DNA from 3 places in the Hoyosella subflava DQS3-9A1 genome. Region 2 is predicted to be linked to each of the others. Evidence: predicted binding sites of a transcription regulator. Region 2 holds the regulator's gene; each other region holds the start of a gene.
What was found. The regulator LexA, encoded in region 2, represses DNA repair genes until DNA is damaged. The targets are predictions, from matches to a motif close to CGAACANNTGTTCG.
Positions count from the first base shown of each region.

Region 1: the regulator LexA is predicted to act here: its motif matches at 2,626-2,639, upstream of AS9A_RS13145 (alpha-ketoglutarate-dependent dioxygenase AlkB).
Region 3: the regulator LexA is predicted to act here: its motif matches at 3,630-3,643, upstream of AS9A_RS06370 (SAV_6107 family HEPN domain-containing protein).

Region 1 is NC_015564.1:2,776,033-2,786,697, reverse strand. Features, by position in the region: gene AS9A_RS13160 (SRPBCC family protein) at 1-536, opposite strand, end outside; gene AS9A_RS13155 (ArsR/SmtB family transcription factor) at 559-915, opposite strand; gene AS9A_RS13150 (hypothetical protein) at 1,064-1,972, shown strand; gene AS9A_RS13145 (alpha-ketoglutarate-dependent dioxygenase AlkB) at 2,003-2,560, opposite strand; gene AS9A_RS13140 (type I polyketide synthase) at 2,895-9,659, shown strand; gene AS9A_RS13135 (type I polyketide synthase) at 9,653-10,665, shown strand, end outside.
Region 2 is NC_015564.1:1,789,982-1,800,646, reverse strand. Features, by position in the region: gene hrpA (ATP-dependent RNA helicase HrpA) at 1-3,496, shown strand, start outside; gene AS9A_RS08345 (hypothetical protein) at 3,503-3,715, opposite strand; gene nrdR (transcriptional regulator NrdR) at 3,816-4,286, opposite strand; gene lexA (transcriptional repressor LexA) at 5,450-6,181, shown strand; gene AS9A_RS08330 (hypothetical protein) at 6,189-7,376, opposite strand; gene hflX (GTPase HflX) at 7,380-8,819, opposite strand; gene dapF (diaminopimelate epimerase) at 8,972-9,910, opposite strand; gene AS9A_RS08315 (SDR family oxidoreductase) at 9,965-10,665, opposite strand, start outside.
Region 3 is NC_015564.1:1,359,258-1,369,922, forward strand. Features, by position in the region: gene AS9A_RS06350 (LppM family (lipo)protein) at 1-466, opposite strand, end outside; gene AS9A_RS06355 (carotenoid biosynthesis protein) at 471-1,364, opposite strand; gene AS9A_RS06360 (phytoene desaturase family protein) at 1,352-2,938, opposite strand; gene AS9A_RS06365 (GNAT family N-acetyltransferase) at 2,958-3,506, opposite strand; gene AS9A_RS06370 (SAV_6107 family HEPN domain-containing protein) at 3,746-4,183, shown strand; gene AS9A_RS06375 (DUF3040 domain-containing protein) at 4,375-4,815, shown strand; gene mraZ (division/cell wall cluster transcriptional repressor MraZ) at 5,262-5,693, shown strand; gene AS9A_RS24060 (hypothetical protein) at 5,695-5,862, shown strand; gene rsmH (16S rRNA (cytosine(1402)-N(4))-methyltransferase RsmH) at 5,883-6,893, shown strand; gene AS9A_RS22610 (hypothetical protein) at 6,890-7,585, shown strand; gene AS9A_RS06395 (peptidoglycan D,D-transpeptidase FtsI family protein) at 7,582-9,429, shown strand; gene AS9A_RS06400 (UDP-N-acetylmuramoyl-L-alanyl-D-glutamate--2,6-diaminopimelate ligase) at 9,558-10,665, shown strand, end outside.

The DNA of each region.
Region 1 (10,665 bases), 990 kb from region 2:
GTGTCGCTGAGGATCTGGGTCGAGGTGGGCAGTTCACGGGCGAAGGAGGCGAGGTCGGCGAGGACGGCGTCCATCTGGCCCATCGCTTCCTTCAGCCCTTCTTCCATGCCCATTTCGAGGAGCTTCTCGAGTTCGTCGATGGACTGGAAATGGGTGACTGTAGTAACGCGCGAGCCCGTCTCGGTTGATTCGAACGTATAGACCATGCGCATGGCCGGCATGTCGGGGTTGGGCGTGCCATCTGCGAATGCGAAACCGTCGCGGACCTCGAAACTTTCACGCGAGGTGACCGAGAGCCACTCCCAGAACCCATGGTGGGTGTCGCCATCGGGCCCGGTCATCGAGTACACGGATCGGCCGCCGGGCGCCGCGTCGTGCCGGGTGAATTGGGCGGGGTAGGTGGGTGGACCCCAGAATCGTTCGAGTTTGCGCGGATCGAGGTATGCGTCCCATAAGCGCTGGACTGGGGCCGCAAAGTCAGCGACCACGGTCATGGTGAGGTTGTCAATGTCGCGGGTGACGGTGGTGACAGGCATTGGAGTGTTCCCTTCTGATGATTTAGTGGCCGTCCTCGGCGAGGAGCGAATCGAGCCGGTCGATGCGGCCCCGCCATATCTGCTCGTAGCGGTCGAGTAATGCTTGTGCTCGCCGGATCATTTCGGGATTGCCCCGAACCTGACGTTCACGACCGTGTGGATGTTTCGTCACGAGCCCGGCTCCTTCCAGCACGGCGACGTGCTTTTGCACTGCCGCGAAGGACATGTCATACAGGGCGGCCAGTTGGGAGACCGATGTGTCGCTCGTGAGAGTGCGGCGCAGGATGTCCCGGCGGGTCGTGTCGGCGAGGGCCCGGAAGATCCGGTCCACCTCGTCATCGGAGAGCGCAGTAGCGCGTGGATCATGATGTACAACCATTTGGTTGTATGTTATCCGGTTGGGGGTGAAAGTCAAGAGGTCCGCATGCGGTAGTTTCAACGCGCGGCCTGCCCGATAATCTGACGGACGGACCGCCCGCAGAAGAGGCTGCGGCTGGCTAGAAATACCGAACTAAGTGGGGTTGTAGATGACGCGGCAGGCGACCGCCATCGCGGCGAGCGCGCTTGCGCTCGCCCTCGGCTTCTCTGTCGACGGTGCGATTGGCTGGTTGCTGGTCGCATCGGGTCTCGCCGCGGCCATGGCGTGTGCCTTCGCTTCCCAAGCGCTGGCGCCCGGGGTTCGTGCACCGTGGCAGCTGCTTGCGCTGGGCCAGTTGCTCAATGGCCTCGGCAACATGGTCATCGCTTTTGACGCTCAGCGGTGGGTTGACTCGCCGGACTGGGTGTCGGCGGTGTCCTTCAACTTCGCCACCATCTTCACCGTTCTGGGTGTGGCCGGATTGGCGTTGAAGCCCGTCGCATCTCAACTCGTGCCGGCAGGTGTGGACCTGTTTGCGATCACCGGGTGTGCGCTCGCGCTTGGGGTAATGTGGAACGTTGACGAGTTCCTCGGTGACGCCGACGGGGAAGTGGATTCGCTGCTCGATCTCATGGGCTTCCTGGCTGTTGTAGTCCAGTTCGCAGGCCTGGCGTTCGCCCCGATTGTCTGGTTTGCGCAGGCGAAGGGGCGGCGCACTGCGAACCGGCTGGTGGTTCTCGCGCTGGTGGCTGCCACGTTCGGGGACACGGAAATGATGATCGAGTTCTTCGATCTTTCCTTTACGGTCGTCGCATCAATGTGGCTCTCGTCGTCGTTGCTGCTCCTGATCGCCGCAACGTTCATCGGGGACGCCAGCCCACCGGTCCGGTGGGTGAGCGGTCAGCTGTTAGCGCGCTTAACACTTGCGTTCGCTATCGCGACGCTCGCTTCGCTGCCGTTCCGGCCGATGCCGGGCGGAATTGTCGGGGTGGTAATTGTCGTCGCCTTGGCGGCAGTGCTCATTGGCCGCTTGCTTGTCGCGGCAGTCAGATCAGATACCGAGCACGAAGTTTCCTGAACGCGCATCGTGCGGTGTCGATGTCATCTATCACCGCACGTTGTGCGGCCGGAACTGCACACTGATGCGGGGCCCGACCGCGCGTGTGGTCTTGGGAATGCAGTGCTCCCACGTGCGCTGGCAGGAGCCACCCATGACGAGGAGATCGCCGTGGCCGACCGTGAACCGTAGTGAGCGTCCTCCGCTGCGTGGACGCAACAACAAATGCCTGGCCTCGCCGAGCGACAAGATTGCGACCATGGTGTCTTCAGTGCTGCTGCGGCCGATCCGGTCGCCGTGCCACGCCACGCTGTCCGAGCCGTCACGGTAGTAGCACATGCCAGCGGTAACGAACGGTTCACCGAGTTCGGTTTCATAGTGGCGATCCAGTGCCTCCCGAGCTTGTATAAGTACGGAATTGGGCAGTGGCGCACCTTCGTCATAGAAGTAGACGAGCCGTGGGACATCGACAACCCTGTCGTACATCTTCCTGCGTTCGGCATGCCACGGAACGTGCTCGATCAGGTCGGCGAATAGGGCTTCGGAACCGGAAATCCAGTTCGGGCACGTATCGACCCAGGCGCCCTCGGTCAATTCGGTCCGCTGCATCCCCGCGAGACCGCCGATGCGGGGGCCGCCTGTGCCGATATCGAAGAGCGACACCTGATGCGATGGGAACACATGTTCGATTCTAAGCCATGTCTGTCACGATTGGCGGCACCGTGTTGCTCGAACGGTAATTTGTCGGCTTTGGGTGGGCTGGGACGAAACACGTTGACGGCAACCTAATGTTCAGAATTTGCCCGTAGAACATACCCATTTTGTAACGTACTCTTGGCTAAGCTGTTTGTCGTTCGAGTCACTACGGGAAACATCTGCTGTTCACAGGGTGTGTTGCGAACACCATTCCGGCGTGCAGATCCGACGACCCTGAAGGCCATGTATGCATACTGCCGACGCTGTTCGCGACCTTGTGATCGCGATAGGCCCGCTCGGGTACCCGAACGCCACGGCGGTCGCGGCCGCATCGCACAGTGGTGCGCACGGAGTCCTCGATCTCGGTGAGGGTCGCTCCGCCGCGCGTCGTGAACTCGCGATCGCAGCGCGCATGGTCCCTGGCGGTTTCGGGGTCCGCATCTCGGCTGACTGTGTGCTCGGTGCGCGCGAGCTGCCTGACGAAGTCGCGTGTGTTGTTCTGACCCGCGACGCCCTAGCTCGCGCGGACGAGTTTCGCGGTCGGCGGCTTCTCGCGGAAGTGACGTCCCCGACTGAGGCGAGAAGGGCCCGTGAGGCAGGCGTCCACGGCGTGATCGCCCGTGGTTGTGAAACTGGCGGGCTCGTTGGTGAGGTCAGCAGCTTCGTCCTCCTGCAGCAATTGACGGCCGACGACTCCTGCACCCTGCCCGTGTGGCTGGCGGGGGGAATTGGCCCTGACACCGCCGCCGCAGCGGTCGTAGGGGGAGCGCGTGGCGTCGTCCTAGACATACAACTCGCGCTACTCGGCGAGTCGAATATTCCCGCCGACGTCCGAGCGGTCCTCGCTGGAATTGACGGCTCTGAGTCAGTTGTCGAGAACGGGCAACGAACGGTTCGCCGCATGAGTCGCGGCGGCAGCGTCGTGCTGCCGGTTGGCGAGGACGGCTACCTCGCGCGAACGTTCGAATCCCGGTTCGGCACCGTGGCGGCTTCCGTTCGGGCTGTCCGCGAGGCGATAACCGCCGCCGTCGTCTGTGCTAGTGACGCCGCGAGCATGCTCGCCCCGGCCTCCCCGCTCGCCCGGGATCTTGGCACAGCGCTGCCCCTCGCACAAGGGCCGATGACACGGGTGAGTGACCAGCCGCAGTTCGCGGAGGCAGTCGCCGCTGGCGGTGCGGTTCCCTTCATCGCGCTCGCCGTGAACTCTGGGGCGCGCTCGCGGGAAATTCTCGGTGCCACCAAGGCGTTAGTCGGAGACTGTCCTTGGGGTGTCGGGATTCTCGGTTTCGCCGACGCAAAACTGCGCGAGGATCAGATCGAGGCAGTACTCGCCACGAAGCCCACGCACGCCATCATTGCCGGGGGGCGGCCAGCACAGGCATTGCGTCTTGAAAGCGAGGGGATCAGCACGTTCTTGCACGTTCCCTCCCCGGGGCTGCTGCGGCAGTACTTAGGAGCAGGAGCGCGCAAGTTCATTTTCGAAGGGGCTGAGTGTGGCGGACATGTCGGTCCGCGGCACAGTTTCCCGCTGTGGCAGGCGCAACTCGAGGAACTGCGGTTGTTCCTCGCCGACAACCCAGCGGCAATGCCCGAAGTACAGGTTTTCTTCGCCGGCGGTATTCACGACGAACGCTCAGCAGCCATGGTGGCCGCACTAGCGCATCCGCTCACGGCCGCTGGAATGAAGGCTGGACTGCTCGCTGGTACGGCGTACCTCTTCACCGAGGAGGCTGTCCACTGCGGTGCGGTCGTTTCAGGCTTCCAGCAGCACGTAATCTCCGCGACGCGCACTATGTTGCTGGAAACCGCGCCAGGTCACGCGACACGCTGCGTAGAGAGCCAGTTCGCGCAGCAGTTCGCGCGCGTGCGCGAGGAACTGAAGGCGAATGGTGTTCCTGACCGGGAGTTGTGGGAAAAACTCGAACAGCTCAATATCGGCCGCCTTCGCGTGGCCAGCAAGGGAGTCGACCGCGACGGCGACGCGCTCGTCTCAGTGAGCCCAGACCGTCAATTGCGCGACGGCATGTTCATGGCCGGTGACGTCGCGCTGCTGCGGGACCGCATTGTTTCCATTGAGGACGTGCACACGTCAATGACGACCAGCGCGGCTCGGTGGTACCAAGCCCGAAGCTCCGTCCTGGCGGGGGAACTCGGTGTGCGCTCCACCCCGGAACCGCAAACCGCGCCGCTCGACATCGCGATCGTGGGAATGGCGGCGTTTTTCCCGCAGGCACCGACGCTGTCGGCATTCTGGTCCAACATCCTTGCAGGCGTCGACGCGGTCACCGAAGTCCCCTCCGGCAGGTGGGACCCCGAACTGTACTTCAGCCCCGAAGGCGGGGACGGAAAAACACCGTCCAGGTGGGGCGGGTTCCTCCCACCAATCCCGTTCGATCCGTTACGTTTCGGCATCCCGCCCGCCTCACTCCCGAGCATCGAACCCACACAGTTGCTCGCTCTGGAAGTTGCGGACCGAGCCCTGCGTGACGCCGGGTATGACGACCGCCCATTCGACCGGCAGCGCACCGCCGTGATCTTCGGTGCCGAGTCCGGCAGCGACCTTTCCAGCGCCGGAGTTCTGCGCAACGTGCTGCCGTCGTACCTCGGTGAACTGCCCGCTGAACTCGACGCGCAACTACCGAAGCTCACCGAAGATTCCTTCCCGGGAGTGCTGGCGAACGTCATCAGTGGACGCATCGCGAACCGGCTTGACCTGGGCGGAGCCAACTACACGGTTGATGCGGCATGCGCCTCGTCGCTGGCTGCACTCGACGCCTCCTGCAAAGAGCTAGTCTCCGGGTCCGCTGAGACAGTGTTGTGTGGCGGCATCGACCTGCATAACAGCATCAACGACTATCTGATGTTCGCGTCGGTTCACGCACTGTCAGCTACCGGGAGGTCCGCGACGTTCGATAGTTCCGCGGATGGCATAGCGCTCGGGGAAGGGGCCGGTTGTGTTGTCCTGAAACGACTTGCCGACGCAGAGCGTGACGGCGACCGGATCTACGCCGTCATCAAGGGAGTCGGCAGTGCCAGCGACGGACGGTCCTTGGGGCTGACAGCGCCGAGGCCGGAAGGGCAGCGCGCCGCACTAGAACGCGCGTATCGCAGCGCTAGCATTTCGCCCGCCGAAGTGGGCCTCGTGGAAGCACACGGTACCGGCACAGTCGTGGGGGACCGGACCGAACTCACGACACTGACCGCACTCTTCTCTGATGCTGGGGCTGAAGCCGGCCAGGTCACCCTCGGCTCGGTCAAATCGCAGATTGGCCACACGAAGTGCGCCGCCGGAGTCGCGGGGCTCATCAAAGTCGCGCTGTCGATCTATACCGGTGTCAAGCCACCGACACTGCATGTACGCGAACCCAATCCGGCCTGGCAGGAAGACCGCAATCCGTTTGTTTTCACAGCGGAACCGCTACCGTGGGAGAAGATGCCCGCTGAGCGGATCGCAGGTGTGAGCGCGTTCGGTTTCGGCGGCACAAACTTCCACGCAGTTCTCTGTGGCCACCACGCGACTATTGCGCCGCCGCACGCATATAACGACTGGCCAGCAGAGCTTTTCACCTTCCGCGGCGCGACCGAAAACGCGGCGATCGGCGAGGCGCGCGAGTTTCTGAGCAGAGTTGACCTGACCGCAAGTTCTGCTGGGGCCGAGTGGGTCCTGCGGGACTGGGCGTTTGCGGCTGCTTGCGCATCCGACATGGCCGCGAGCCGTGGCGAACCGGTGTGGATCGCGTTTGTCGCCACGAACGTCGGTGAGCTTCGGCATCTTCTCGCGTCTGTCACCTCCGATACCCCCGACAGGGTCCGAGGCGTCTTCGTTCGGGACGGTGAGGTCACGGCCGACGGCAAGGTTGCGTTCCTCTTCCCAGGGCAGGGCAGCCAGCGACCGCGGATGGGCGCCGGTGTGCTGGTCGCATTTCCACACCTGCAGCACCATCTGCAGCGTGGCGCGTCGTACGCACGCGCGATCTATCCGCCCACTGCGTTCACCAAGGACACGGCCGATCGTCACCGCGCCGCGATAACCGATACCAGAGTTGCCCAGCCCGCGCTCGGAATAGTTGAGATGGCGCTCCATGATCTGCTGCGCACCGCGGGTGTGGTCCCGGACATGGTGGGCGGGCACAGTTATGGTGAACTCTCCGCGTTCGCCGCTGCTGGGGTGCTAGATCCAGACACCCTGCTGGAACTGAGTGCCGAACGAGCTGACGCGATACTGCACGCTGCCGGTGAGATGGCCGATCGTGGGACCATGGCGGCGGTCTCCGGAACTGCGCAAGAGGTGAACGACGCGCTCAGTGCCGCGGGTCTCGATACTGATGTCGTTATCGCCAACGACAATGCGCCGAAGCAGAATGTGATATCCGGATCGTCCCCCTCGATCGGCGCCGCGACGGATGCGCTCAAAGCCGCGGGCTTGTCGGTCAGCCGAATCAACGTTTCCTGCGCGTTCCACAGTCCGCTCGTCGCCTCCGCCAGCGACCGCTTCGCGCAGCGGCTCGCAACCACCCAGTTGTATCCGGCAGAGATGCCGGTTTATTCGAACACCACCGCCGCGGTATACCCCAACGACAGCGCAGCGGTGCGGAAGGGACTCGCGGCGCAGATCAGTGCCCCGGTTCGCTTCCGCGAGCAGATCGGCGCCATGTACGAGGCTGGCGCACGCGTCTTCATCGAAGTCGGGCCAGGCCATGTGCTCACCAAGCTCACGAGGTCGATTCTGGGTGACAAGTCCCACACGGTGATCCCGCTCGACGACGGCACCTCGACGGGACTGACTGCGCTGCTGACAGCATTCGCCAAAATGGCTGCGGCGGGTGTCGATCTGCGCACCGGATGGCTGTTCGATGGTCGCGACGCGATAGCTCCCGACCCGAATGTCACGATCAAGCGGCCCGGCTGGACGGTTGACGGCCATCTGGTCCGGACCGCTGATGGATCCATCCCCCAGGGCGCGCTTGCGCCTGCGACCAGAGTGAGATTGACGCCTGTTATGAGTACAACCCCTCAAGAGTCGTCCGGCGCGGAGGCATTGATCAGCGAGTTTCTGCGAAACAGCCGCGAGATGGTTGCCGCTCAACGCGACGTCCTCCTCGGCTACCTTGGTGCGGGAGCGAACATACCGGCCCCGTCGCCGATCACCTACGCGCCCCAGCAATCAGCAGCTTTTGTGAACCCGGCGGAGGCAGTCGCGGCGCCCGCCGCGGATCGTCCCATCGAGACGGCTCCGAGCGTTGAGCATGCTGCCCACTCTCAACAGTCGGTGCTTTCACTGGTGTTCGAAGTGATCGGTCGTCGCACCGGATACCCGGTCGAGATGATCGAACCCGATCTCGATCTCGAAGCGGACCTCAGTGTCGACTCGATCAAACGTGCCGAGATCGCAGGCGAGCTGGCCGCTGAACTGGGTCTGCACCCTGGTGATGACAGCGAGATGGAAGAAGTTGCCAAAGCTCGCACCGCCGCAGCGATCGCGGAACTGCTCGCTAACAAACTCGGTGGGTTTCCCGAGCAGAGCGAGGAGCGAGTGACCGCCCCCGACAACGGTGACGGCGCGGCGACCGTTATTGCGCCGAAGCGCCTCATCATGCGCCGCATTCCGCTCCCGCCCGTGGGATCAGCACCCCAACTGGCTGGGCTGCGAGTGCTGGTCATCGGAAGTGGACCGCTCGCCGAGGCGCTGAAGAGCGAACTGCACGCCCACGACGCGATGCCGGTTGTCACGTCCGCGAGCTTCACCGCCATCCGTGAAGCAATGGATGTACCCATCGGCGGTGTGTTTTACCTGGGCAACCAGGATCGGGATGATGCGCCTTCGCTGCCTGACGCATTCCCTGTTCTGCGTGAGCTGATCACTGCGGCGCCGCGCTGGCTGCTCGCCGCTGGGCCAGGAGAGGGACTGCGTGGATTCTTCCGGACCGTGAGCCGCGAGTACCCGAATTTGCACTCCAGCGTCGTCGAATCGAACGAGTCCGACGTTCATCGATTTGCCGCTGAACTCGTGGCGGAAACCGCAGCGCCACCCGGAGAACCGCTCGTACTGTGTGACAACGGTGTACGCAGGAGGCTGGCACTCGAGCCGACAGACCTGGGTGCTGTGGCTGTTGCGGGCGCGGGACCGAACGGTGTCGGGGCGGCTGAGGCCGCCGCCCTTGGGCTCGACCAGGATTCTGTAGTGCTGATCGTCGGTGGCGCGCGAGGCATCACCGCGCGCTTCGCCGCGACACTCGCCGCTGCGAGCCGGTGCCACATCGAACTCGTTGGGCGCACCACACTGTCGCAGATGCCGGAGGACCCGAAAGTTGCGGCCGCATCGACGGCCCAAGAACTCCGGGCGGTGATGATTGAATCTGGTCTGCGCTCGCCTGCCGAGATCGAAACTGCCGTCAGCCGCACTCTGGCTGAGCGTGAAGTCAGGTTCACGCTGCACCGCCTGCGTGAACTCGGCGCGACCGTGCAATACCGATCGGCGGATGTGCGTGACCCCGAAGCCGTGACGAGCCTAGTGAGCAGTATTCACGCCGAATACGGGCGCCTCGACGGCATCGTGTACGCCGCTGGAATCATCGAAGACAAACTCATCGCGGAGAAACCGGCAGCGTCGTTCACGCGGGTATTTACGACGAAGGTCACCGGTGCGCGTCTGCTGATCACCGCTGCGGAAGAACTGTCGAACGGGCCGCGCTTCATGGTGTTCTTCGGCAGTATCGCAGCTGTCCTCGGTAACCGCGGGCAAGCCGACTACGCGGCCGCGAACGACGAGCTCGAGGCCCTGGGCAGGAACTGGACCGTTGCGGGGCAGCGTCGCGGGCTCACCGTTCATTGGGGACCGTGGGCGCCCACAGGGGAGAACAACGGGATGGTGACCCCCGAACTGATGCGGTCGTACGCGAAGCGAGGAGTCTCCCTGATTGACCCCGAAGAAGGAACCGCTAGCCTTCTGCGTGAACTCGCATGGGGTGATGAGTCGGTCAACTCGGTTGTCTACACCGCCTCAGGATGGTGACTTCGCCTGTGGCGCGCGGTGACCGCACCCGGGGCAAGGTCGCGATCGTGGGGATGGGGGCGTTGTTCCCAGGCGCGAACAACCTGACGGAGTACTGGAGAAACCTCTCAACGGGAGTCGACAGCGTCACTGACGTGCCTGCAGACCGGTGGGATGGAGATTTCTACGATCCCGCCGCCCGCAACGGTGAGCGGGCCGACAAGTTTTACTGCCGACGCGGCGGATTCGTCGAGGCAGACATCGATCCGGCACTTTTCGGGATCATGCCCAACTCAGTGGGGGATATCGACCCGGATCAATTGATCGCGCTGAGAGTTGCGGCGGAAGCGATTGACGACGCAGGCGGTTCGGGGACGCTGCCCGCGGACCGCTCACGAGTGGGCGTTGTGCTCGGGCGGGGCGGATATCTGACGCCTGGGCTGGCTCGCCTCGACCAGCAGGTGCGCACCGCCAATCAGCTGGTTCGCACCCTCGCGGAAGTAATGCCCGGCATAGCGCCAGGCGACCTAGAACGAGTGAAGGATGCCTTCCAGGCCCAGTTGCGGCCGCCCACATCAGATGGCGCTATTGGTCTCGTCCCGAACCTATCGGCGTCCCGGATAGCGAACAGGCTGGATTTGCGTGGCCCCGCGTACACGGTCGACGCGGCGTGCGCGTCCTCGCTCGTCGCGGTCGATCAGGCGGTGTCCGCGCTGATCAGTGGTCGTTGTGACGTGATGCTCGCCGGTGGGGTGCACCACTGTCACGATGTGACGCTCTGGAGCGTTTTCAGTCAGCTCGGCGCCTTGTCCGCGTCCCAGCAGATCCGGCCGTTCGATCGTCGTGCGGACGGTGTTCTGATCGGGGAGGGCACGGGCATCGTCGTTCTGAAGAGGATCGAGGACGCACAGCGTGACGGTGACCGCATCTACGCGGTGATCGCGGGATGTGGCGTTGCGAGTGACGGTCGTACCGCCAGCTTGTTCAGTCCCGACCCCTCGGGTCAGGTTCAGGCAGTGACACAAGC
Region 2 (10,665 bases):
AGTCGGCTACACCGTTCGCTTCACCGACCGCGTCTCCGAAACCACGCTCGTGAAGCTCATGACGGACGGCATTCTTCTCAACGAGATCCAGCGCGACCGGATGCTGCGCAACTACGACACACTCATCATCGATGAGGCCCACGAGCGCAGCCTCAACATCGACTTCATTCTCGGATACCTGAAGCAACTGCTGCCCCGCAGACCCGACCTGAAAGTGATCATCACTTCGGCGACAATTGACCCTGAGCGGTTCGCCGAGCAGTTCGCGACCGACGGTGTACCCGCGCCTATCGTCGAGGTCTCCGGACGCACCTACCCCGTCGAGATTCGCTATGAGCCCTTGACTGAGGAGCGACAACCGGATGCCCGCGACGATGCAACAGGCGGCAGCAGGACGACCGTGGAGAAGGACCCGGTCGACGCTATCTGCGATGCCGTTTCCGAGCTGTTGAGAGAAGGCCCCGGTGACATTTTGGTCTTCCTTTCGGGAGAGCGCGAAATTCGGGACACGGCCGACGCTCTGCACGACCGGAAGCTTCCGCGGGTCGACGTTCTTCCCTTGTATGCGCGACTTTCCGCCGCTGACCAGCATCGCGTATTCACCAAACACTCCGCGCGGCGTGTTGTGCTTTCCACCAACGTCGCCGAAACGTCGCTGACAGTTCCCGGCATCAAGTACGTCATCGATCCCGGTTACGCGCGTATCTCACGGTATTCGCTCCGGACCAAGGTGCAGCGACTGCCAATCGAACCGATATCGCAGGCATCGGCACGCCAGAGAGCAGGGCGTTGCGGGCGCGTATCCGACGGGATTTGCGTGCGCCTCTATTCTGAGCAGGACTTCGACGACCGGCCACTCTTCACCGATCCTGAAATTCTGCGCACAAACCTTGCTGCAGTAGTCCTGCAAATGGCGTCACTTGACCTCGGCGACGTCGCGGACTTCCCTTTCATCGATGCACCCGATCCGCGCAGCGTGCGAGACGGTGTCCGACTTCTCGAAGAACTCGGCGCCCTCGCCAAGCCCGGGGGCGGAAAACGTGGCCACACGCTCACCGAGGTAGGGCGCCAGCTTGCCGCGCTACCCATCGATCCCCGGCTCGGGCGCATGCTGGTCGAGGCGCACGCCAGTGGCTGTCTGCGTGAAGTGCTCACTGTAGTGGCAGGACTTTCGATTCAGGATGTGCGAGAACGCCCGAGTGAACAGCAACAGAAAGCTGATGAACTACATCGGCGGTTCGCTGAGTCAGGCTCCGACTTCCTTGCCTACCTCGACTTGTGGAATTACCTGCGTGAGACAAGGACCGAACTGTCGTCCAGCCAGTTCCGGAAACTTTGCCGAGGCGAGTTTCTGCACTGGCAGCGTATCCGCGAATGGCAGGACCTCCGCGGCCAGCTGAAACAGATCTGTTCCGGGCTCGGCTGGTTGCAGAATGAGAGCCCCGCGGCACCAGACACTGTCCATCAGGCCCTGCTTTCGGGGCTGCTGTCGCACATTGGTATGCGCGAAGCAGATACGCGTGAGTTCCTTGGCGCACGCGGGGCAAAGTTCATGGTGTTCCCGGGCTCCGCGCTCGCGAAGAAGCCACCCCAGTTCGTGATGGCCGCGGAACTTGTTGAAACATCCCGGCTCTGGGCGCGCACGGTGGCGAAAATCGAACCTGCCTGGGCCGAACGCCTCGCCGGGGACCTCGTCAAGCGCGTGTACTCCGAGCCGCACTGGTCCAGTAGACAAGGAGCGGTGCTCGCCTACGAGCGCGTCACCCTTTTTGGCGTCCCGCTCGCGGCAAAACGCCGCGTGAATTACGGATCAATCGATACGGAAACCTCTCGCGAACTGTTCATTCGTCACGCACTTGTCCAGGGCGAGTGGGACTTTCGGCACGAGTTTTTCACGCGGAATCGCGAACTGCTTGCCGACGTCGAGGATCTCGAAAATCGGGCAAGGCGTCGTGACATTCTCGTTGACGACGACACCCTGTTCGACTTTTACGATGCCCGACTCCCCGACACCGTTGTCTCAGCCCGGCATTTCGACAGCTGGTGGAAGAAGAAGAAACACTCGAACCCTGAACTATTGACCTTCACCACAGAAACGCTGGTGAACACAGATGCTGCAGCGGTGCATGCCCGAGACTTTCCCGATGCATGGAAGCAGGCCGACCTACTATTCCCGCTTTCGTACCACTTCGAGCCCGGCCACCCGCGCGACGGGGTAACAGTACAGATTCCCCTTTCACAGCTGGAACGTGTGCGACCGGTAGGGTTTGAATGGCTCGTACCCGGTCTGCGAAACGAACTTGCGGTCGCACTGATCAAAACACTCCCTAAGGCCGTGCGCCGTCAGGTCGTTCCCGCGCCAGACTTCGCTGCTGCAGCGTTGTCGGCCGTGAAGCCGCGCACGGAACCGATGCCCGTTGCTTTCGCGCGTGAATTGTCCCGACTCGGCGGGTTGCGTATTGAGCCGCATGATTTCACGCTTACTGAACTCCCTGATCACTTGCGGATGACTTTTGCCGTGATTGATGACAACGGCGACACCATACGTGCAGCGAAGGACCTCGATGAGCTGAAAGATGGTCTCGCCACAGCTGTCACGAAGGCGGTAGCGCGGGCCGGTTCTTCGGCAGAACGTCCGCCACGCTGGGCGTGGCCGGATTTTCCTGGCGGCCACATTCCCCGCGTGGTCGACCATCGCTCGCGCGGCAACATTGTCCGTGGCTACCCGGCGCTAGTTCTGGAGCCCCAGGGCATAGCCGTGCGCGTACTGAGCACCGCTGCCGCGCAGGACCATTCGATGGTGTCCGCAACACGTGCGCTCATCGCACATGAAGCCGGGCCCCTGCCAAAATCCGTGTTCAGCGGGTTTCCCGCGGCGCAGCGCCTCATACTGAACTACGCCCCAGCGGGGGGAATCGCACGCATCGCGGAGGACTGTCGTGACTGTGCGATTGATGTGCTTGTCACCCAATTCGGCGGTGTCGCCTGGGATGGCGCCACCTTCGCCTCGCTATCGGCGAAGGTGCGCTCAAATCTCACAGAACATACTCGCCACGTCCTCTTGCGTGTGGTACCGGTCCTGGAGGAGGCACACGCCCTGAGTGTGGTCCTCTCGGGGCGAACAGATGAAGCCGCACAGGACGTTTCCGATCAGCTGGCCGATCTTGTTTACCCTGGTTTCGTCACCGAGAGCGGCGCGGATCGGCTTCCCAGCCTCGTGCGGTACCTCACGGCGGCGCGGCGGCGGGTTGAGGCGCTGCCGGGCAGCGTGTCACGGGATTCTCGCGGGATGGCGGCGCTCGACCGGATCTACGCCCGACTGAGCGACACTCTGGAACGACTTCCACAAGCCGAGCGCACTAGCCCACGTGTGGACGAGGTTCACTGGATGATCGAAGAACTTCGGGTTAGCTTGTTCGCGCAAGCAGTCGGAACGGCGTACGCCATCTCTGAACAGCGGGTCGCAAACGCAATCGATGCTCTTACCGTCCGGTGACCCCGATCAATAGCCGAGGCTGTACCAGGTACGGGGCGGCAGCGGCTGCGGGTTCAAACTGACGGCGCTACCGAATGAGTTACTTGACTGCTGCGTGTAGATCGCCATGCCCGAAGGCGGCAGTGGTTGCGGATTGAGTGCGGCTGCCGCGCCGGCCGCTCCTAGCATTAAGGCTGCCCCTGCAACAAGTACGGTCAGGGCGGCTGGTATACGGGTCATGGCTGCTCCTTATAACGGAAGTGATGCACCCATAATCCGCAATCGACGTTCCCAGATGCAGCCACCCAAGGGGTGGACTCGTGCCACCCTTGCCACAGGGTCAAACCTGCGTCGTTTTATGTCTCTCACGGTGCTCTCGAAGGTCTTCGATCTCCTTCTCGAAGTCGTCAGCGGAGCTGAATGACCGGTAAACGGAGGCGAAGCGCAGATAGGCCACTTCGTCGAGGTCGCGCAGCGGCCCGAGGATTGCCAGCCCGATTTCATGACTGGGTACCTCGGCTGCTCCTGACGCACGGACGGTGTCTTCGACTTGCTGTGCGAGCTTGTTCAGAGCATCATCGTCCACCTGGCGGCCCTGGCAAGCGGAGCGCACCCCACGAACAACCTTTTCCCGACTGAATGGTTCGGTGACACCGCTGCGCTTCAGTACTGCGAGCACGGCCGTCTCGACCGTTGTGAACCGTCGGCCACATTCAGTGCAGGATCGCCGACGGCGAATTGCTTGTCCCTCGTCTGCTTCCCGCGAGTCGACTACGCGCGAACTCGCAGATTTGCAGAATGGACAACGCATATCTTCTCCTCGCTCACACCCAGCTTCGCGGTTTACGAACTGGGCACCGCTCGGGGTCGGTGGCCGAAACGCTTCCTCTATCCTCCCCGCCAGAGGGTCGAGCCGCCAACCACCCACTTCTTGGGCACTGTAGGACAGGTAGATGAATTCGGGCCGCGCTGCCCATTCCGAGTGCTTTCCTTTCCGAAAGTATGCGCTCGGGCGCGCCGCCGCAAGTGCGGTCAAATCGGGCAGGTACAGCAGCGCATCATCACCGTCGTGCTCGGGCAGTGCACTCATTGTGCGGGCTCCGCCGCACATTCCCCACTGCACGGGACGATGGGGGCAAGGAGAGATTGTCCAGGCGACACCATGGAGTTTCTCAGGCCGTTGAGATCGCGGATGCTCGCCACCGATACCTCCATCGGCATTGCGGGCGCTACGCGTCGAGCGACGTCACTTAGGGACTCACCTTGATTCACTGTCACGACGCCGACAGTCCCAGGTACGGAGTCTGGAACACCCCCGGTGGTAGGAGCGAAGACCAGGCCCCACAACGGTACCGCGCACATGGCGGCAACTACGGCCGCGAACATGAGCCTTAGCACGAGAGTGTCCTCGCGTGATTGCGGACGCGAACGCCCGCGTCGCGCTGGCGCACAACCAGGACGGCCGTGCACCTCGCGGTACCGCGGTCCGGGACGGCTCGGACGCCGCCACGTCTCCCGCTGCGTTCTGCGGCGGCGGGGCACAGCTCCCTCACGACGGCTGCCCCAGTCCACAGTCTGGTCGCGATCAAGGTGGAAGTGCGAAGCTCTCACCCCACTGCGCGCGCGGCTGACGCTGGACAAGCCCGACCGCATGCATGGGGCCGGAGAACTGTAGCGGGCGCTGAGGTTTCCCGTGTTGTCAGCGGGAGCAAACCGGACGCTCATAACAACCTCCACTCGATTCGGGCCCACCCACGCGGACCGCAGTTGCGCTCTCGACCATGCCCGGTTATTCGAACATGCGTTTGGCTCGATCGCACGTTCGATTGATATCACGCGACTCTGACAAGTTTTGCTCGAACTACCGAAACAGTCGAACAGGTGTTTGGAAAATCGTCGGGCGTTGACTATGGTCAACATCAGTCACACGTGGCACTGTCAGCCTTGGATTGACGGCCAGGAGGAGTCATCAACATGAGCGCTCGCCGGAGCACACGGACACCAGAGCCTGAGGCCGAGAACGCACTTCCGCCGTTGACTGCGCGGCAGCGCGAGGTGCTCAGCGTGATACGTGCATCCGTGATGGAGCGTGGTTATCCCCCTAGTGTGCGCGAGATTGGGGAAGCGGTCGGGCTGACTTCAACCTCGTCGGTGACGCATCAACTCCGGGCGCTCGAGCGCAAAGGCTACCTGCGGCGGGACCCGCATCGTCCTCGTGCCGTAGATGTGCGCGGCTCAGAGGACGACAGTTCCTCGAGCAACAGCACTAAGGCCTTCGGAAGTGGCGGCCGCGCCTCGCACGAAGTCGGCAGCTTTGGCGGCCACACGGTAACCCCGGTCTACGTACCTGTGGTGGGACGAATCGCTGCTGGCGGGCCGATTCTGGCAGAGCAGCAGATTGACGATGTGTTTCCCCTCCCCTCCGAACTGGTGGGCCAGGGTTCCCATTTTCTGCTGAAAGTTGTCGGGGAGTCCATGATCGAAGCGGCGATCTGCGATGGTGACTGGGTAGTTGTGCGTCAGCAGGAAGACGCGGTGAACGGCGATATTGTCGCGGCGATGATCGAGGGCGAAGCAACGGTCAAGACTTTCAAACGAACGAAAGATCACGTATGGCTGCTGCCGCAGAACCCAATCTTCGAGCCGATAGCAGGCGATGACGCCACGGTGCTCGGCAAGGTCGTGTCCGTGATCCGAAAGCTCTGAGCACGAGCTACTTTCGCCTCCACCAGAGAACTGTCGCACCAGCAATCAGCACGGAGATAAACAGCCCCACACCCACTGCCGCGACGCGCACACCGAAACTGTCCAGCGCGTCGTCGTCTGGCGGTGGCTCTGCAACGGTGCCTGCACCCGCTGGGTCTGATTGCGTCGGCACAGCCACGTCATCAGCGGGTTCCGGCGTAGCGGCGCGCTGAGCAACCTGAGACCACACATAGTCCTCGACGCCGCGAAGGATCTGGATCGGCGGAAGCGGTTCATTCGCATCCGGCGGACGTGCGGGATCGCCGGTGATGGGAAAGCCCAACTCCGATGCGGTGAGCAGATCACCGTCAGCAGTAAAGGCGATCGCTTCCCCCTGAGGCTCATTCGGGATCGGCAGGACGACAGGGTCCCGAGTGAGTGCATCGAGCAGGTCGCCGTCTTCGTCCGCGTAGAAGTAGACGTCGGTGTACGTTCGGACCGCTGCGATCGTTCCTTCGGCGTTCACCGCGCCGCCAGTGGCAAGGACTGAGCCGAATGGTCCAATGGGGCCGCCCGGGGTTTCTGTCATCGAAAATGTCAGTTCCCCCGCCTTCACGAGGTCCACGGGCCCAGGCGAGGGGAGGTCGTCAACAGATGTGCCGCCTTCTGGAACGTACACCTCTCCGACACCGACGCCTTTCGTCACGATGATCGGCATCCCAACACGGTCAAGCAGGATGGTCTCGGCGTCACGAGCGCCTTCCGGGTAACGCAGCCGATGGAGCACCGCGTTGGCACCATCGCGGTCCACGCTGAGCAGTGCAATTGTTTCGCGCGCCGCCCGGTTGTCCCCGACATCCGCTATCCACAGGCGGTCGCCTCGGGCGGTGAGGTCTTCCGGATCAAACGGATTGAGCTCGCTGCGCAACCATCTCGTCACCGTACAGTCGCCAGCGAGGACGTTCGCGAGCTCGGCCACGGCCACGCTGCTGCCGCCGTCCGGGATGGCGTACACAACCTCGTCAGCCACGATGAGTCCCGAGAGCTCCTCAAGTTCGCGATCAACGGGCACGCAGAGCGATTCCACGCTCGGCGGTCCGTCGGTTTCCTGCGCCCCCACCGGTGCAGCGAGCAACCCTGCCGCCAGCACAGCAGCAATACCGGCGCCCACAATGGATGAGCGCCGGTAGCTGGACCGAACGGGAATGTGGCGCATCCGCTAGAGTGCGAACTCCTGCAGGCTCGCCGCGAGTGAGTACGGTACGTGCGCCCGAATCCGGGTGCCTTCAGCCTCGTGCGTTTCGCCGGTGACCGTTCCCTCTGTGTGGATTCGTGCGACGAGCTCTCCACGTGCGTATGGCACTTCGACGAGCACCTCAACATCCTTGCGACCGAGTCTGTCAGCGAGTTGTTCCCGCAACGCGGTAAGCCCCGCACCAGAATGCGCCGAGACGAATACCGCGCCTGGCAGCGCCCGGCGGAGCTGCGCAAGCGCCATCGGGTCCGCGGCATCTGTCTTGTTAATCACGAGGAGCTCAGGAGGCGGCGTCGTGCCCTGCTCTTCAACAACCTCATTGATCACTTCGCGTACGGCCTTGATCTGTCCTAGCGGGAACTCGTCAGATCCGTCGACGACGTGCACCAGTACGTCAGCGTCCGTGACTTCCTCGAGTGTCGACCTGAACGCTTCGACGAGCTGGGTGGGCAGGTGCCGTACAAAACCTACGGTGTCAGTCAGCACGTACTCTCGACCGTCGTCCAGTGATGCCCGCCTGGTAGTCGGATCGAGTGTCGCGAACAGCGCGTTCTGAACGAGCACTCCCGCGCCGGTCAATGCGTTGAGCAGGCTCGATTTGCCGGCGTTCGTGTAGCCGACGATCGCTACCGACGGAACTTGGTTGCGCTGACGGCGCGCGCGCTTGGTGTCACGCGCACTTTTCATCGCCCTGATCTCCCGCTTGAGCTTCGCCATGCGTTCGCGGATCCGGCGACGGTCGGTTTCGATCTTCGTTTCACCAGGCCCGCGCAAACCTACGCCGCCATTACTGCCGGCGCGCCCGCCGGCCTGCCGCGAAAGGGCCTCGCCCCAGCCGCGCAGCCTCGGCAGCATGTATTCCATCTGCGCGAGCGTCACCTGAGCTTTGCCTTCACGCGAAGTCGCGTGCTGAGCGAAGATATCCAGAATCAAGGCCGTACGGTCGATCACCTTGACCTTGACGATCTTCTCCAGCGCGGTGAGCTGCGCAGGGGTGAGCTCGCCATCGCAGATCACGGTATCGGCGCCGGTCGAGAGCACGATCTCCCTAAGTTCAGCGGCTTTACCCGAGCCCAGGTAGGTCGCGGCGTCCGGCTTGTCACGTCGCTGGATGACGCCGTCGAGAACGGCGGAACCCGCAGTTTCCGCGAGTGCTGCCAGTTCCCGAAGACTTGCCTCAGCTTGGGCCGATGTGCCTTGCGTCCATACCCCAGCGAGCACGACTTTTTCGAGCCGTAGTTGCCGATATTCGACTTCTGTGATGTCGGTGAGCTCGGTCGATAGACCCGCAACGCGCCGCAGCGACGTGCGGTCTTCAAGTTGGAGTTCACCAACGGAGACGTCGGTGCGGGCGTCGCTCGCTTGTCCCCCAGGTTCCGCGAGCGGATCACCGTTGAGTTCGATCGCGCCGTCGTCCGGCGTGAAATCGTTATGTCCTAATGAATTCGTTGATTGCCGCAAACGCGCGGTCACCTTCCCCAGGTTCTGATGCGACTTTGTCAGTCCTTGTCACCGATGATACGGCGGTTCGTGACAATGGGCGATCGAGTTTCGTTCTAGGTAGCCTGCGCAGGGACGGCACCGACTTCTTTCTTATCGCCTGTCCCCACTACATCCCACCACTGACCTGCGATTTCTCCAGATGCGACGAGAACCGAAGGCCCCCGCAGAAATGAGGACTCGGCAGTGATAGTGACTGTTACTTCGCCGCCGGGGATCCGTACCACGACGCTGCCGGTGGATTCTCCGGTGGCAGCGAGCGCAGCAGCCGCAGCAGCCACGGTGCCGGTTCCGCATGAGCGTGTTTCACCAACGCCACGCTCATTCACCCGCATTTCGACTACCCCGTGCCGCAACGCGGTCAGAATTTCAATATTGACGCCGCGTGGAAAGAAGGACTTGTCGAACACCGGTTCCGAGACATCCAACTGCTTGAGTGATTCTGCTGTCAATGTGTCGTCGACACAGGCGAGATGTGGATTTCCCACGTCGATTCCCAGTCCCGTGAAGGTGCGTCCGCCAAGGGTCGCTTCGCTCTGCCCGAGCGACGTAACAGGACCCATCTCGACTGTCACTTCACCCAGGTAGGGACCTGCTTGATGCACAGTGACAGGGCGCGCGCCCGCGCGGCTGCCAACCGTGAATTCCGCCCTCGTTTCGAGGCCTGAAGTGCGGAGATAGTGCGCAAAGACGCGGACACCGTTCCCGCACATTTCAGCGATCGACCCGTCAGCGTTTCGGTAGTCCATGAACCAGTCGTCCGGCGCCACCCCAGCGGGAAGGTGACTCAGCACGCGCTTCTCGGCAAGGTCACCCGCACGGGCCACCCTGAGGACGCCGTCCGCTCCCAGACCCCGCTGACGGTCGCACAGCGCAGCTGTACGACTGACTGTCAGGTCAAGACGAACATCAGTGTCGCGCAAGATGATGAAATCGTTCTCGGTTCCGTGTCCCTTGGTGAAGGGGACTGCGTCCGCGAAATCACGCATCGTCATACCGCATAGGGTACTGACTTGCTTCTCGCCGGCCTAGGACGAGGTTCACGCCCGCTAGTCCTTGGGGCCACCGGCGACGTAGATGACCTGTCCGGACACGAAGCCTGCACCTTCACTCACAAGGAACGAAGCGGTGTGCGCGATGTCATCGGGCACGCCAACGCGGCCGACGGGGATTTCCTTCGCGGCGAGTTTCTTGAACTCGTCGAAGTCCATTCCCACCCGCGCGGCGGTCGCGGCTGTCATTTCTGTCGCGATGAAACCTGGGGCAATGGCGTTGGCGGTCACACCGAACTTGCCGAGCTCAATCGCGAGGGTTTTCGTGAATCCCTGCATTCCTGCTTTCGCTGCGGAATAGTTCGCCTGGCCACGGTTACCGAGCGCCGACGTGCTCGACAGGTTGACCACCCGGCCGAAACCCGCATCGACCATGTGTTTCTGCACGGCCTTGGTCATGAGGAACGCGCCACGCAGGTGGACACTCATCACAGCGTCCCAGTCGCTCACGGTCATTTTGAAAAGGAGATTGTCGCGAAGGATCCCCGCGTTGTTGACGAGGACTGTCGGCGAACCCAGTTCGGCGACGATCCGCTCCACGGCCTGTTGCACCGCTACTTCGTCGGATACGTCAGCTCCGACGGCGATCGCGCGGCCGCCACCGCTCGTGATCGCTGTGACCGTCGATTCACATGATTTTTCATCCAGGTCAACCACCGCCACTGCGAGTCCATCTTTCGCCAGTCGCTGAGCGACGG
Region 3 (10,665 bases), 430 kb from region 2:
TTGTGATGTTTGATGGGAAGCTCACAGCGAGCGTGACGGGGGAGCCGTCAGGGACATTGCGCAGGTCAGCGCGCCCAGTCATGGTGACTACGTTACCGGAGCGCGTAAATCGCAAATCGAAGCTGCCGGGTGCGTCAGACGCGAACTGCCCCAATTGCCGGAAGTCAGTGAAACTCAAATCGCTGAAAATCAGCTCACTGCCAACGTAGCCCTCATCAGACCAGCGCTGGACGCGCGCGCGTCCATAGAGCGAATCGGGCACACGCAGTTGCGGACCTTGATCGTTCTCTTCCGTGGGCTCTTGCGCCACGATTATCCGCCCGGATAGACGATCATCCTCGCTCAATCGGATGTTCGCATCCGTATACAGGCATCCAGTCGTCAGCAGCAGGACAGCGGCGAGCAGCAGGCTTGCTGGCGCAAACCGGCTCCACCTGGGCGATCGCATCTTGTTTCGCAACGGCACTCCGCTATCGTGCCAGGTCTGACTCGCTGGTTGCGCGCTGACCTGCCGAGCGGCCCCGAATCCGTGGCCGCGATTGTGCCGTTCGATAAAGCCAGAAGAGCAGCGGTACGCCCGTAACAGCCATCCCGAGCAGGCCAAACGATGCGGAGATCTGCAGGCCCGCATCGGGAAAGCGGGCATGGAGGAAAACTGCATGGGCGAGCGCGGATCCGAGCCATGTCCAGAGGAAAAGCGCGAGGGGGACGGCATCGGCGCCGAGTCGCGCCCACCGGTCAGGCGGCTCGGAACCAGGATCAGAACGAGCTGCGGCAACTTCGAGTGCTATCGCGATCACAGTCGCGACAAGCAGCCACCCGGCAAAGTTCGTCAGCGGTATCTGTCCGGCGCCTGGCAACACCGGCCCGCTCGCACACCACGTCCAGTAACCCATCGTGACCATCTGGGGATCCAGATAAAGGTCCCAGGCCGTGATCGTCACTGCCACCAGCGGGACCCGCACTGCGGCCCGCCGCAAGCCGTGGTGACCCGAAAGAAGCGCAGAAACCGCGCACCACACGGGGTAACTACCTGCCGCCCAGGCCAGCGGCACCACCAGCGGAACTCCGGCAAGGTGCGGACCCAAGCGATCGAGCGCGTACTCGTAGCAGCCGAAGGGGAAACCCGTAGCGACTCCCAGAGCTTCAGCCGCGAATCCGACCCCTGCCGCTGACAGCAGGAGGGTGACCATAAAAATCGCACCCCGCGTTACCAGCGCATGGGCCAGCGCTGCGGCAGCAAGGAGGACGACCACGGCCGCGGTAACGGCGTCAAGCAGGGCTCCCTGTGCGAGTGGAAACACGATCTGCATCCCGATCGCCGCAGTCGCAAGGACCACGGCGATACGCATCAGCGGGGCCATGTGAGCCCGCGCCGCAGTCGTCTTGGCAGCCGTGCGTCGTGGATTGCCAACCGCGCAGCGCTTCGCCCGCTGAATCCCGAGACACCACCGCCGGGGTGGGTGGACGCACCGGTGAGGTAAACGCCAGGTGCGCCCGGCACTTTCTGGCCGGCGAGGGCAGGAACTGGCCGCCACATCATCATCTGGTCCAGTCCCATCTCGACGTGCATCACGTTCCCGCCAATCAGTCCTAGCTCGTCGGCAAGCCCCTTCGGTGTTTGTACATGGCGATCGAGGATGGACCCTGAAAAGCCGGGCGCAAAACGCTCGAGCTCAGCCTGAATACGGTCTGCTTCGCGGTCTGCCAGTGTGTCCCAGTCTTTTTCACGGGGACTGAACGGGTGCCATTGGGACCAGAGTGTCAACTGATGTTCTCCCGGCGGCGCGAGCGAAGGGTCGATAGCGCTGAAACTCATCGCGAGGGAGACGGGTCTAGGAGGGAGTTCGCCTGCCAGGGCAGCTCCGTGAGCTGCCCTCAGATGCGCTCGATCGGTCGCCAGTAGTTGCAGGCTGGCGCCTATGACCGCCGCATCCTCGTCCACGGTCGGGTATATCGGGAGCGTTCGCGCTCGCACGCGAACAGCCATTCCGATGCCGGGGCCCACACGGATTCGCTTCCGCCAGTCGGCCAGTCTGGCGCCGTCAAATTTGCCTTCAGCCAAGAGATCTAGGGTGGTCAGGACGTGGCACCCTGCAATCACGACAGGTGTGCGAAGTTGCGTGCCAGATTCGGTCGTCACCGTCCACCCGCCGTTGTGCTGTGCGAGGGAAACGGCGGCGTCACCGCACGTGATCGATCCTCCGTCGGCCTCGAGGCGGCGAGCCAGTGCGGCTGTCAGCGCCCCACTGCCGCCGACCGCGCGCCCAGGCGGGAGGACGTGCATCAGTGCGGCGAAACCCACCATCGGCGCAGTTCCCGGCTCGGACATTGGAGGGCCTGATTGAGCGCCGAACCAGGCCAAGGCCGCCTTGAGGCGCTCATTCGTGAAGAACTCGTCGAGTACCGCGTCACCAGGTGAGAGGAACTCGCGTGAGAGTTGTGCGGGGTCACCACCGCTGTCGAGGCCCCAGAATGACCGCAGGAGGTGCGGCCCCGAGGGCGGGGCACTGAACGCGCGCATGACGTGGCTGCTCCGCGGGGCCCAGACTTTGACGAACTCTCGGTAGGCGCGTGCGTCACGGGGTGAGCATGCGCGTGCGATCGACTCACATGTGCGGTCGAGATCGCGCCAGAAGACAATGCCTCTGCCACCCGAACCGGGCTCAGCTGGAGCAAAGCCCCAGGGGTCGCAGTCGATGTATCGCAACCCGTGCGAGGCGAGGTCGAGTTCCTCAATGATTCCGCTGTGACGGATCATCAAATGTGCGGACGATCCGCGGTCAACACGATGTCCGGGGAACCGTTCGACCGTCGAGACGGCGCCACCGATAACGGTGTCCCGTTCGATCACCCGTACCTCCCACCCCGCGCGTGCGAGGTAGCATGCTGCAACGAGCGCATTGTGTCCTGACCCGACGACGACAGCCTCACTCACGGTTTCTGAGCGTAGCTGCTCAGAGCGGAAGCTCCCGTCCGAGGACAGCAAAGGGCCGAGGGTCGCCGTCAAACTGAAAATGCCGTAACACGTCGGCGAAGCCGAGCCGACGGTAGAGCCGCCACGCGCGATTGTCCTCCGCACCGATTTCTGGTGTGGATAGCAGCACCGAGTTCTCCGGCCTGGCATCGAGCAGTGCAGTAATCAGTGCCTGACCCACGCCCATGCCCTGCGCGTCAGGGTGGACGTGGAGTTCGGTCAGTTCGAAGTAGTTCTCCAGTGCGCGCTCCGCGTTAAACTCGCCCTGCCCCGACTCGAGGGCGGCCCAGACCTGCCGGTACCACCACTGGCTGGGGGCACCCGAGTAGCCATATGCGATGCCGACAAGCGGAGCACGGTGCGGCGCGAGCTTGCTGACCCCGCGGAGCGGGTCGTCTGGTTCCAGGACTGCCGCCACCGCCTTCCACCCTGGTCGCAGGGCATGTTCCGCCCACATCGGGGCCCTGCGACGGGCGACTGACGGCGGGTATCCCATCGCCGCCACATAAATCTGGAGCGCCTCATGCATTCGTTCGCGCAGCGTGGCGGGCGAGAGCTCGATCACGGTGCTCACATCAAGTGCCACATTTCTCGGTATCCGCTCCTCGGCTTCGTCAGAAATTGTCAGGGGGTATAGCTATATTGAATACGTCGAACAGCTGTTCGATACGGCGGCTGGTCTGTTCGAGGGAAGCGACGCAGGCCAGCCCGCCGAAAGTTAGGTACGGCCCCGCATCAGTCTGCGGGCCCGCGCTGTTAGGAGGATGGATGCGCTCACAGATGAGCCCGGCGCCCTGTGTTTCGCGCCCTGGAGCCGGTGTAGCGGCAGCGCGAGCGCGTGACCTGCTGCGACGGGCGGATCAGCTCCACGCGGAGTCAGTCAGCGAATGTAGGGCTGACGACAAATTCCGCGCCGCTTATCTGGCGGCACTTCGGGGTGCGGCAACAGTGCTGGCACTGTATGACAAACCTCAGCGGCGAGGCCGTAGGACGAGAAACGCCTGGGTTCTGCTGGAAGGCGTCTCTGAAGAATGGGCGCGCTGGAGCGGGGAGTTCGCCACCTATTCGCGTCGGCGAACAGCTTTCGAGGCAGGGATCGCCTCAGCCACTCTTGCGGAGGCAGACGGTCTCTGCCAATTGGCTGGTGAGTTCCTTGACGTGGTTCACGAGACGGTGTTTGGACTGCGTGAGCCAGGTGCGGCGTGAGGAAGTTCCCGGCGTTCCGTCCCCAAATCGACGTCCAGGACTCAACTGAACGAAAGATGCGGCAAACCGCACAGCGATCTGTGTGGTACGGGATGAGAAGTGCACTTATCATAGTGGTAGGTTCTTGCAAGAGTCAGGAACCCGCTGCGCCGTATGGTGTGGCGGCCACCACCAAGTGCGGGGGAGGGACCGTGCCACTCTCCGAGCACGAGCAGCGCATGCTCGAACAGATCGAGAGCGCGCTCTATGCCGAGGATCCGAAGTTCGCTTCGCAAGTGCGCACAGCAAGCACTCGCGGTGCATCTCCGCGTCGGCGACTCCAGGTCGCTGCGATCTTCTTGCTGGGGCTTGTCCTGCTGATCGCCGGGGTTGCGCTGCCGCTCAAGTTGGGTGATTTTCCCATTCTGAGTCTCGTCGGCTTCCTGGTGATGTTCGGCGCAGGAGTCTGGGCGCTTGCGGGTAACCACCAGCGCACAGCAGATGGAGAAGGCCAAGAGGCCTCAACGGACTCCGGTGCTTCTGGCAAGCAAGGCGGCAAGAAGCCGCAGCCAGGAGCGCGCAAGCCCCGGGGTTCATCCGAAAGTTTCTCGAAGCGGATGGAAGAGAGATTCCGGAAGCGTTTCGAGCAATAGCGGCTTCTCATATGTAAAGAGGGTGTGGCTCCCGGCCGGGAGCCACACCCTCTTTGCTTGCGCGGTATCGCTCCACAGCATCTCGCGGACGTCCCCCACATCTCCCCACCCGAAGCCCCATTGTTCGCGGTGCTGTAGTCACCGCACACCCCGAATACTGACCACACACCGCTGCAGGCGGGTCTTGGCCGGTAAAGAGGGTGTGGGCTGGGGAGCTCTGCGGTAACGGGGAGGTCGCGGGCTGGACTCGATTTGGGCCAAGGTCCCGTAACGGTCTGAACGCCCCCACCTTCTCCCACCTCGTGTATCAGGCTAAATACGCCCACACCACAATGAAACACCCCTGTTATCGATTGCTGGTGGGGGAAAGTGGGGTAACGTGGTGCGCGGTGGAACGTACCCAAGTTCCGCTACTGGTCTCTCGGGGCGGAGTAGGAGGTGTCGGAATGTTTCTCGGCACCTACACGCCCAAGTTGGACGACAAGGGTCGGCTCACATTGCCGGCGAAGTTCAGGGAATCGCTCGTGGGAGGTGTGATGGTTGTTAAGGGGCAGGATCATAGCCTTGCCGTCTACCCGCGCGCCGAGTTCATGGAGCTTGCTAGGAAAGCGGCATCTATCTCGCGCAGCGATCCGCAGGCACGCGCGTTTATTCGCAGCCTCGCTTCGGGTGCGGATGAGCAGCATGTTGATGCTCAAGGCCGCATCACGATCTCCTCAGCTCACCGCAAATGGGCGGGGCTCGCGAAGGACTGTGTCGTCGTCGGCTCCGTGGACTTTCTGGAGATTTGGGATTCCGGATCGTGGGAGGAATATCTCTCGGAGAACGAGGAGGACTACTCGCAGGCTCGTGACGAGGTGCTCAAGGAGATCCTCTGACGTGTCGAAATCAGGTTCGCTTTCAGCGCTCGCCAAGGCCGCCTTGGGCCGGGTGTTACGCGGCCTCTGCCCGGTAGAGCCCCTGGCGTACTTCCCCAACGCCAGGTACTCCGTCCGGACAGAGCCCACGTGGCATCCCCCGATGTTCGGCAAGGTTGCCGCCCCGTGACGATCACCGTAGGAGCTGTCATGACCGATGAGATGCCCGGGCGTCCATCTGAGGGGCAGCCGAAACATGTCCCGGTGATGGCAGACCGCGCGGTCGAGCTGTTTACACCAGCGATCACCCAGCGAGCTGCGGACGGTACTGGCGCTGTCCTGGTCGATGCCACCCTGGGCCTCGGCGGACATGCAGAACGGTTCCTGCGGGATTTCCCGGGTTTGCGAGTTGTGGGTCTGGATCGCGACCAGCGCGCGCTCTCCCTATCCAGGGAGAGACTGGCGGCCTTCGGAGATCGCGTGACGTTCGTTCATACCCGTTTCGACGGGATCGTGACTGCCCTCGACCAAGCTGGTTTGGCGCAGTCCGAAGCTGTCGACGCAATTCTGTTCGACCTTGGTGTGTCATCCATGCAGCTCGATGAGAAGGGCCGCGGGTTTGCGTATTCGATCGACGCACCCCTCGACATGCGCATGGATACCACCACCGATTTAACCGCCGCGGATGTATTGAACACTTATTCGAGAGGTCAACTGGCTCGAGTGCTGAGCGTTTACGGGGAAGAACGCTTCGCTGGGCGAATAGCGTCGGCTATCGTGCGGTACCGCGAACAGCAGCCCTTCACGACGAGTGCACCACTGGTGGAGTTGCTGTACGGCGCCATACCCGCGGCCGCGCGACGGACCGGCGGGCATCCTGCGAAGCGCACTTTCCAGGCGCTGCGTATTGAAGTCAATGGCGAGCTCGATGCACTCGAAAAGGTCATCGAACCAGCCTGTGCAGCGCTCGCAGTGGGCGGTCGTGTCGCCTTCATGTCGTACCAGTCGCTCGAAGATCGCATTGTCAAAAGAGAACTTGCGCAGCGCGTGAAGTCTCGCTCGCCTGAGGGTCTACCAGTTGACCTGCCCGGAACTGGCCCTGAGTTTCGGTTGCTGACGCGTGGGGCCGAACGTGCCTCGGAAACGGAAGCGGCAACAAATCCACGTTCAGCGCCGGTACGGCTTCGCGCTGCCGAGCGGATCGCAAGGAGATCGCAATGACGACGACGCTGACCCCTACCCGGCGCGGCAATGACCAGAAACGAAAGAACGGGCGCCCGGGAGCACATGGGATGTCTCCGGCTGCGCGCCGCGCGTATGCGCGCCGCTCAACCAGGCTCGGCAGTCCTGACGGCGGAGCGGCCCGTTTTGATATGCGGGAAAAGGCGAGTCGTATCCCGTTTGTGGCGCTGATCATTGCGATGCTAGTAGGCGGACTCGCGCTCACCTTGTTGCTGTCGACACAAGCGGCGCAGCAGGCGTATCAGATCACTGAGGCGAAGATGGAATACAAAAAGCTCGCAGAGGAGCGCGAAGCGCTGCGCCGCGACGTCGAGCGCGGCCGTTCCGCCCCGGAACTCGCCCGCCTCGCTTCCGAAGAGGGAATGATCCCAGCGCCTGACCCTGCGTATCTCAGGGTTGCTCGCGACGGCTCGGTGAACCTGATAGGCGAGCCACGGGTTGCGCAGGGTGCACCGCTTCCGCCGTTCAACATCGACCCCCAGCGCCGTGACCTGACAGGCCCGCTTTCCGGATCTCCGGAACGTGAAATCGAGGTGGCGATACCGATTCCGGTGGACGAACTGCCCGGGCCAGAGATGACTCCGCAACTCGGTGAGAATGGTGAGCCTTCGGAGACGCTGGTGCCAGTGGGTGGGGAGCCAGATTCCGACGAGCCGACGGACCTGCCGTGAGCCCATCCCGGTCGCGACGGCAGCCAGCGAAGCCGGGGGCACGCGTGTACCGCTTCCGTGTCGCTGGATTCGTCATGTTCCTAGCAATCGGGCTCATCGTTGTTCAGCTCATCAATGTTCAGGGCTTCTCCGCGCCGCGCCTTTCCGCCGAGGCCGCCATGCAGCGGACCGTATCCTTAGTCGACCCCGCCACACGGGGGCCGATCGTCGATCGAAATGGCAACGTCATCGCCTTCACCACAGAGGCACGAGCGTTGACCTTCCAGCCGCGCAGGGTCCGGGAGCAACTCGAGACCGTGGCGGAGAATGATCCGACCGCACCTGATCCGGACGCGCGGCTTCGAGAAATCGCGAGGGGTGTCGCGCGTGCGCTCGACGATCAGGTGACGGAACGGACACTTCGGCGCCAGATTATGAGCGACGAGACGTTTACGTACCTCGCTCGCGGAGTCGACCCCGCTGTTGCCACGGAGATCCAGGAGGACTTCCCTGAAGTCGGCTCCGAGCGCCAAGACATCCGCCAATATCCAGGCGGTGCACTTGCAGCGAACATCGTGGGGTCCACGGGGTGGGACGGACACGGCCTGATGGGCCTGGAAAAGGCAATGGACGCTGAACTGGCGGGCCAGAACGGATCGCGCACCTACGACCGCAGCGAGGACGGCGCGGTCATTCCCGGTAGCACCCGCGATGTGTATCCAGCCGTCGACGGATCCACTGTCGAGTTGACGATCGATGCGGATATTCAATTCTTCGTCCAGCAGCAGGCACAACTCGCCAAGGATCGCTCCGGAGCGCGCAACGTGTCAGCTGTCGTGATGGACGCACACACCGGCGAAATCCTGGCCATGGCGAATGACGGCACATTCAACCCGGCGCTTGGCCTCGGCGCACCGGAGAACAAGGTTTCCGAGCTCGGAAACTTGTCAGTATCGACACCATTCGAGCCGGGTTCGGTGGCCAAGCTAGTGACGGCTGCCGCCGCCATCGAAGACGGTCTTACCACGCCCGATGAGGTGCTTGACGTCGACGGCCGCATCAATATGGCCGGGGTGACAGTGCGTGACGCCTGGGAACACGGGGTGGTGCCTTACACCACTACTGGAATCTTTGGTAAGTCCTCCAACGTAGGCACACTGCTGCTCGCGGAGCGAGTCGGTGAAGAACGGTATGCAGAAATGCTGTGGCGCTTCGGGATTGGGCTGCCAACCGGAATTGAACTCCCTGGCGAAAGCTCGGGTATGGTACCGCCGCTGGATCAGTGGGGTGGCGGCACATTCGCAAACCTGCCTATCGGGCAGGGTCTGTCGATGTCGCTGCTTCAGATGACAGGTATGTATCAAGCAGTCGCGAACGATGGTGTTCGAGTCCCGCCTCGCATCATTCGGGCATCGGTCGATGCGTCCGGGAACCGCACCGAATCTGAGCGACCTGAACCGGTGGAGGTAGTTAGCGCGGAGACTGCCGAGATCGTTCGGGACATGTTCCGCAGTGTCGTCCAGCGCGACCCGATGGGGTATCAGCAGGGCACGGGGCCCCAGGCAGCTATCGAGGGATACCAGGTTTCCGGAAAGACCGGCACCGCGCAGCAGGTCGATCCGAATTGCGGGTGCTACTCCAACTCGACTTATTGGATCACTTTCGCTGGGATCGCCCCGTCCGATGACCCGCGCTACGTGATCGGCGTGATGCTTGATGCGCCGGTCCGCGGGGTCGACGGCGGCGGCGGCACGTCAGGGGCGCCTCTATTCCACAATATCGCCTCGTGGCTGCTGCAGCGGGAGAACATTCCGCTGTCGGAGGACGCCGGTCCCCGGCTCGTCCTCGACACCAGTGCGCCATAAGGGGCAACGTGCCGACCGTAAAGCGAGATTCGCGTGTATTGTGCCGTGAGCCTGTGAAGCGCGCGGCGGGCCGGTAACGTTCGCCGTAGCTTATGGCCAGCTACGACGCTGTGTTCGGGGCTGCATAAATGTGGGGTGCTGCAGCGAAGTGGGAGAGGAGTGGACTGGTGCCAATCGGACAGGCAGCGGGCGGACCAGGGGAGGAGCCGTCGTCTCCGCGACCGTCGACCTTGCCCCCAACTCCTCTTTCCGAGCTGCTTGTCGTGTCAGGTGCGCGCGCTGCTGCGGGACCGCCCGTCGAGGCGAAGACTGTGTCAGGTGTGGAGCTGCGAGCCCAGCATGTGGTCGATGGAGACCTCTTCGCCGCACTTCCTGGTGCTCGAGCACACGGAGCTTCGTTCATTCCGGGGGCGCTCGCACGCGGCGCCGCTGCCATTCTCACGGATGAGGCTGGCCTAGCGCACGTCAGCAGTGACATCCAGGTACCGGTGCTTGTGCATGATGAGCCCCGCCGGATTCTGGGCGATACCGCCGCTCGCATCTACGGCAACCCATCGGACAAACTTCAGCTGATCGGCATCACGGGGACGTCAGGGAAGACGACAACTGCATACCTCATCGAAGGTGGTCTTGTGGCTGCCGGACTCCGCGCAGGACTGATCGGCACTGTGGAGACGCGCATTGAGGGGAAACCGGTCCCGAGCGCGCTGACTACGCCCGAGGCGCCACAGTTACAGGCTTTGCTCGCCGTCATGGCGGAGCGGGGAATCGACTCTGTGGTGATGGAAGTGTCGAGCCACGCGCTTGCGCTGGGCCGCGTCGACGGATGCCACTTCGCTGTCGGCGGTTTCACGAATCTGTCGCACGATCATCTCGACTTCCATCGCGACATGGAAGATTACTTCGACACGAAGGCGCGTCTGTTTGTCGCAGAATCACGGGTGAAATGTGAACGTGCGGTCATCTGCGTAGATGATGATTGGGGCCGCCGGATGGCGGACTGCGCCGAGGGCGACGTGGTAACAGTATCCGCTGATGGTCACCCGGCTCAGTGGCTCGCTCGCAGCGCTCATGTGGTGAGTACCGGAGTGCAGGCCTTCGCAGCGGAACGCAGTGACGGTCGGCAATACGACGTGACAGTCAGGTTGCCCGGCAGATACAACGTGGCGAACGCGCTCCTGGCGCTCGCGATCCTGGACGCTGCTGGCGCGAATACGACCCAAGCGGCACGAGGCC